DNA from 3 places in the Azospira sp. I09 genome. Region 1 is predicted to be linked to each of the others. Evidence: predicted binding sites of a transcription regulator. Region 1 holds the regulator's gene; each other region holds the start of a gene.
What was found. Region 1 encodes FNR, which switches genes on or off when oxygen is low (the NO sensors DNR and NnrR bind a similar motif). Its sites were predicted from a motif close to TTGANCTAGNTCAA; they were not measured.
Positions count from the first base shown of each region.

Region 1 (2,266 bases):
AGATCGCTCTCGTTGATGCGCCGCTGGGGCTTGAAGAGGCCCGGCAGGTGGGCATAGTTGTAGATGGAGAGACGCTCCGGGTCCATGGCCAGGACCCGCTCCAGGGTGCGGTTGAAGCCCATCACCGTCTGGTGGGGCAGGCCGTAGATGAGGTCCACGCTGATGGACTTGAAGCCGCTCTTGCGCGCCTGGTCCATCACCGTGAAGGTTTCTTCCTCGGTCTGGATGCGATTGATGGCCTGCTGCACCCGCTCGTCGAAATCCTGGACGCCCAGGCTCATGCGGTTGAAGCCCAGCTCGCCGAGCAGGGCCACGGTGGGCCGGTCCACCTTGCGCGGATCCACTTCGATGGAAATCTCGGCCCCATCCACCAGCTTGAAATGGCGGTGGGTGAGGTCCATCAGCTGGTGCATTTCCTCATGGGAGAGGAAGGTGGGCGTGCCGCCGCCCCAGTGCAACTGGGAGACTTCCCGATCCCCATCCAGCAGGTACTCGGCCTGCAGGGCCATCTCCTTGCCCAGGTACTTGATGTACTTGGCGCTGCGGCCGTGATCCTTGGTGATGATCTTGTTACAGGCGCAGTAGTAGCAGATGGTGTTACAGAAGGGGATGTGGAAGTATAATGACAGCGGTCGGCTGATACCGCCGATGTTGCGTTTGCCCAACCACAGCTTCAGGGCCTCGGCATCGAAGGCTTCGACAAAACGGTCAGCCGTCGGATAGGACGTGTAGCGCGGTCCATTGACGTCGAAGCGGCGGATGATCTGGGGATCGAAAACCAGGTTGTTGGCGGTAAATGTCATTGAAAAACAGTCGTTGCAGAACCACACATTAGGTGCGGCTTATTATCGTGGTGCAGGAACTGGGGCACGTTGTCCTGGATCAAAGGCTTCCAAAGGGCCTTCCGGCGCAGGTTACCACCATCCGAACGCCCTTGGCCCAGCGAGGAACAGCATGCCGTTGAAGAAGACCAGCGCCCAAGAAATTACCCTGTCGGTCATCAAGACCGCCTGCTCGAACTGTAACCTGCAAGAACTGTGTCTTCCCTACGGTCTCAACGAGACCGAGATGTCCAAGCTGGACGAACTGGTCAGCACCCGCCGCAAGATCAAGCGCGGCGACCACCTGTACCGGGCCGGGGAGGCCTTCGAATCCATCTACGCCATCCGCGCCGGTTTCTTCAAGACCGACGTGCTGCTGGAAGACGGCCGCGACCAGGTCACCGGCTTCCAGATGGCCGGCGAGCTGCTGGGCCTGGACGGCATCAGCACCGAACACCATTCCTGTAACGCGGTGGCCCTGGAAGACAGCGAAGTCTGCATCATCCCCTTCCCCCGCCTGGAAGGCCTGTCCCGGGAGATCGTGGCCCTGCAGCACCACTTCCACAAGGTGATGAGCCGGGAGATCGTGCGCGACCACGGGGTCATGATGCTGCTCGGCACCATGCGGGCGGAAGAACGGCTGGCCGCCTTCCTCCTCAATCTCTCCCAGCGCTTCACCGCCCGGGGCTATTCCCACGCCGAGTTCTACCTGCGCATGACCCGGGAAGAAATCGGCAGCTACCTGGGCCTCAAGCTGGAAACCGTTTCCCGCGCCTTCTCCCGCTTCCAGGAAGAAGGTCTGATCGCCGTGCAGCAGAAGCACATCCGCATCCTGGACATCCCGGGCCTGAAAAAGCTGATGACCCACCAGTCGGCCTGATCCCGGGCAAGCATCAAACAAAAAAGCGGCTCCGCGGAGCCGCTTTTTTATTGCCCGGATTATTGCCCGGGCTTAGTCCAGGCGTGCCGGCAGTCCTACTGTTCCCCTTCCGGAAACACCGCCCCCCGCCGCGCCGCCATGCTGCGGCCGACGGCGGCCGCCTGCTCGGGGGACAGCAGGCGCCGCCCCAGGGACAGCAGCTCCCGGGTTTCCAGATCGATGTGTCCCAGATAAAGCTCGGCCAACCCTTCCACCATGGCCGCCGGCAGGGCCTCGCTGCATTCCCCCGGCTGGGCCGCGACGATGGCCTGCAGGCGGGCCAGCACCTCGTCCCGGGCCCGGTCCATGCGCCGGTGGTCGGCCAGGATGCGTTCGATGAGGGCCTCCACCTGGGCCGCCACCGCCGCTTCCCGGGCCACCGCCTGGCTCGCCCGCAGGGCAGGAAAGAGGTCATCCTCCTCGTCCGCATGGTGATGGGGAGCGGCCACTGAGAAATAGCGCAGCACGCCCTGGGCCGCCTCCCGGGCGGCCTGGTCGGCGCCGTGCCGGGGCAGGTGCTGCACCA
Region 1 is NZ_AP021844.1:3,554,634-3,556,899, reverse strand. It holds gene hemN (oxygen-independent coproporphyrinogen III oxidase) at 1-803, opposite strand, end outside; gene fnr (fumarate/nitrate reduction transcriptional regulator Fnr) at 955-1,701, shown strand; gene AZSP09_RS16670 (hemerythrin domain-containing protein) at 1,797-2,266, opposite strand, start outside.

Region 2 (2,266 bases), 560 kb from region 1:
GGACTCGATCAGGGCTGTTTCCTCGCCGCAGACATAGGCGCCGGCCCCCAGATGGATCTCAATGTCGAAATCGAAACCGGCCTGGCCCCGAATACCCTGCCCCAGCAGCCCGGCCTCGCGACGGCGCTGCAGGGCTGCCTCCAGGGGCTCCAGCAGGTAGCGGTACTCGCCCCGGAGATAGAGGAAGCCCTGGCGGGCGCCGGTGGCGTAGGCCGCCAGGGTCATGCCCTCGAACACGTGGTCCGGGTAGGAGGTCAGCAGCACCCGGTCCTTGAAGGTGCCGGGCTCGCCTTCGTCCGCGTTGCAGACGATGACCCGCTCCTCGCCGGGTGCGTTGCGGCAGGCCTCCCACTTGACCCCGGTGGTGAAGCCGGCGCCGCCACGGCCGCGCAGGCTGGACTTCTGCACCTCGCCCAGCCAGGCCTCGGGCCCCAGGGCCATGGCCGCCGCCAGGGCAGCCCCTGGCTCCAGCACGGTATTGAGCAGATCGTCCTTGCGGCGGATGTTGTCCTCCACCCGGAAGTATTCCTGGGGCCACAGGGACAGGGGCCGGCGGGAACGGATCAGCTCGCAGATTTCATTGACGCGCTGGTGGGTGAGACGGGTGATGGGGCGGCCATTGACCAGCAGGGCCGGGCCCTGGTCGCACATGCCGGTACAGGAGGTGACATCCACCGAGACCAGGCCGTCTTCCGACACCTTGCCCTGTTCGACCCACAGCTTCTGGCACATGGTGCCGAGCAGGTCCAGGTTGCCCAGGAGGCGGTCGGTGGCGTTGTCGGAGAAGAGCACCCGGTATTTGCCCACCGGCTGCAAATGGAGAAAGGAGTAGAAGCCGGCCACGCCCTCGACCCGGGCCCGGGGCAGCTTCAGGGCGGCGGCGATGGCGGTGAGGGCGGGAGGGGGGATGTAGCCCACCTGTTCCTGCACTTCCCGGAGAATTTGCAGCAGTTGGGTGGGGTCCCGGCGGCGTTTGCTCAAAACCGCCTCGAGGACTGCATCCAGAGAATTGGCAATCGGTTCCAAAATCCCTCCCCCTTGTAAGGTCATGCCGGAGGATTATAGGTATGGTCAATGCAAAAACGTTGACACAGCGCAAGCCGCTGTAACGGGGACGTCATCGGAACGAAATACCGGCTTATCCCTCGTCCGCTAAGGTCCTACTGCCACTAGGCCTTGATCTAGGTCAAAATCGATATGCTGCACCGCAACACAAAATGCGGCATGATAACGAATACAGGATTGCAATAACGGCCCCGGTCCAGACTGGACGCCGGATGGTTCACCTTCATTCAACTAACCTGGAGTTCTGCAAATGTTCAACCTCAACGGCAAAAAAGGCCTGGTCGTCGGTATCGCCAACAACAAGAGCATTGCCTACGGCTGCGCCAAGGCTTTCAACATCTGCGGCGCCGAACTGGCGGTCACCTACCTGAATGAAAAGGCCGAACCCCACGTGCGCCCCCTGGCCGAGCTGCTGGCCGCCCCCCTGGTGCTGCCCCTGGACGTGGAACAGGACGATCAGCTGGCAGCTGTTTTCGCCGCCATCGAACAGAAGTGGGGCAAGCTGGACTTCCTCCTGCACTCCATCGCCTTCGCCCCCAAGGAAGACCTGCACGGCCGGGTGGTGGACTGCTCCCGCCAGGGCTTCCTGCGGGCCATCGACATTTCCTGCCACTCCTTCATCCGCATGGCCAAGCTGGCCGAGCCCCTGATGAAGGACGGCGGCTCCCTGCTGACCATGAGCTACCTGGGTGCCGATGAAGTGGTGGACAACTACGGCATGATGGGCCCGGTGAAGGCCGCCCTGCAGGCTTCCACCCGCTATCTGGCCACCGAGCTGGGCCCCAAGGGCATCCGGGTGCACGCCATCTCCCCGGGCCCCCTGGCCACCCGCGCCGCCTCCGGCATCGCCCACTTCGACGATCTGATGAAGGACGCCGTGGAACGGGCCCCCCTGCACCGCCTGGTCTCCATCGACGACGTCGGCGCCCTGGCCGCCTACCTGTGCAGCGATGTGGCGAAGACCCTGACCGGCGGTACCATCTACATCGACGGCGGCTACAACATCGTCGGCTAAGAGCTCCACACAATCGAAAAAACGGGAGGCGCCATGCACGCTGAGCACACCGAGCAGTACATCGAAAACAAGACTTTCGACGAAATCCAGGTGGGAGATTCTTCCACCCTGATCCGGACCCTGCGTCCGGAAGACATCAAGCTGTTCGCCATCATGTCGGGGGATGTGAATCCCTCCGTGGTGGAC
Region 2 is NZ_AP021844.1:342,054-344,319, reverse strand. It holds gene AZSP09_RS01600 (NAD(P)H-dependent oxidoreductase subunit E) at 1-1,050, opposite strand, end outside; gene fabI (enoyl-ACP reductase FabI) at 1,316-2,080, shown strand; gene AZSP09_RS01590 (bifunctional enoyl-CoA hydratase/phosphate acetyltransferase) at 2,114-2,266, shown strand, end outside.
Region 2: AZSP09_RS01600 (NAD(P)H-dependent oxidoreductase subunit E) is a predicted target of FNR. The motif match lies at 1,177-1,190, and genes of this name have one in related genera.

Region 3 (2,266 bases), 1.7 Mb from region 1:
GCAGCAGCACGGTGACGTTGCCCTGGTTGTAGACGATGTCCAGCAGGCCCTGCATACCCATGTGCAGGAAGGTGGAATCGCCGATCACTGCCAGAATCCGCTTGTCCTTGTCCGACTCGCCCCGGCCCTTGTCCAAGCCCAGCGCCACTCCCATGGATGCCCCCATGGAGATGCACGTATCCAGGGCGTTCCAGGGGTGGCCGGCCCCCAGGGTATAGCAGCCGATATCGCCGGCGATGGTGATGTTGCGCACCTGGGACAGGGTGTAATAGACGCCCAGGTGGGGACAGGCCACGCACATGGTGGGCGGCCGCGGGAACACCTGCATCGGCGCCACCGCGGTGACGGCCGGCACCGGTTCGCCGCGCAGCTTGGCGATGGCGGCCTTGAGCACGGGCGGCGCCAGCTCGCCGATGCGGGGCAGGATGTCCTTGCCGTGCAGGGCGATGCCCTGGGCCTTCAGTTCGGTTTCCAGCAGGGGCTCCACCTCTTCCACCACCACCACTTCGTCGCACAGGGCCGCCAGTTCGCGGCACTTGTCGATGGGTGCCGGGCAGGAGAAGCCGAGCTTGAGCACCGGTGCCTCGGGGAAGGCTTCCTTGACGTGCATGTAGGCGGGGCCGGAGGTGATGAAGCCGAGGCGGCGGTCGCTGCCGGCCTCGATCACGTTCAAGGGAGAAACCTCGGCCTCGGCCTTGAGGGCGGCTTCCCGCTCGAACATCAGGGGCAGGCGGCGGGCGGCGCCGGAGGGGGTCATCACCCAGCGTGCCGGCTCCTTCTTGAAACCGGCACCCACATGCTCCTGACGTTCGCCCACGGTGACCAGGGCCTTGACGTGGCAGATGCGGGTGGTGAGGCGCAGGATCACCGGCACCTGGAAACGCTCGGACAGCTCGTAGCCGAGCTTGGTCATCTCGTAGGCTTCCTGGGAATCGGCGGGCTCCAGCACCGGCAGGTGGGCGAAGCGGCCCCAGTAGCGGGAATCCTGCTCGTTCTGGGAGGAGGAGAGGCCCACGTCGTCGGCCACGGCGATCACCAGGCCGCCGGCGACGCCGGTCAGGGTCAGGGTCATGAGGGCGTCGGAGGCCACGTTCATGCCCACGTGCTTCATGCAGCAGAAGGAGCGAGAACCGGCGTAGGCCGCGCCCACCGCCACTTCCAGGGAAACTTTTTCATTCACCGACCACTCTGCGTAGAGGTCCGGATAGGTCGAAATGACTTCCAGCATTTCCGTCGCCGGCGTGCCCGGATAGGCCGCGGCAACCTTGACGCCGGCCTCCCAGACGGCGCGGGCAACGGCTTCGTTGCCGGACATGAGCAACCGGCTCTGGGCCGGCACGGGCGCGATAGCGGCCATGTTGTCTCCCCCTGCTTTGTTTCAGGTGTTGATAAAGCGGGGGATGTTAACAGGCTCCATACGGTAGCGTCTTGACACAAGTCAACGACACGGAGGGGATAGATGCCTGAAAACAATGACTTCTGGCCATGAAAAAGGCATGCATTGCAGTCGCTTTGAAAATGCATCGCATTACCCGGTAAACCCCCTAGTTTCAGCAACCGGATTTGCGTATTACCATTGGTCCCACCGCGAAAAACGTGAAATAGTTGGCACAGGAGACCCGGAATGAATAATGCACCGCAGCAAAAGAGTGCGTTCTGGCAGTTGTACGAAAATATAGAAAAAACCTTCTTCAATTCACTTTCGAAGAAACTGTCCAGTTTTCTGCTGCTTTTCTGCGTAGACCTGGGTTATCTGGGCGTCTATTTCTACCAGCAAAACACCATCCAGCAATTGCTGCATAGCGGCAATGCCAGCCCCGAACTGCTCGCCCGCATCGGCGTCAGCCTGGATAGCGGCCTCTACATCATGGGTGGGCTGACCCTGCTGGCCCTGGCCATGAACATCGGCCAGATCCTCTACCTGCGCCACCTCATCGTGCGACCGGTGAAGGTCATCACCGGCATCTTCAACGAGATCGCCCGGGGCGAAGGGGATTTCTCCCGGGACCTGCCCCTCATCACCCAGGACGAATTGCGGGAGCTTTCTGCCGGTTACAACCGCTTTGCCGAAAAGATGCGGCAGATCATCGGCGAAGTGCGCAAGATGTCCGTCAGCATCGCCCGGGAGGCCGTGCTGGTGAAGGCACGGGTCGAGGACACGGTGAAGAGCGCCCGGGAACAGGTACGCCTGACGGAGACCGTGTTCACCGCCAGCAGCGAAAGCACCCGGGCCATCCAGGACGTTTCCGGCAGCACCCACGCCATT
Region 3 is NZ_AP021844.1:1,844,187-1,846,452, forward strand. It holds gene AZSP09_RS08560 (thiamine pyrophosphate-dependent enzyme) at 1-1,357, opposite strand, end outside; gene AZSP09_RS08565 (methyl-accepting chemotaxis protein) at 1,625-2,266, shown strand, end outside.
Region 3: AZSP09_RS08560 (thiamine pyrophosphate-dependent enzyme) is a predicted target of FNR. The motif match lies at 1,429-1,442, and genes of this name have one in related genera.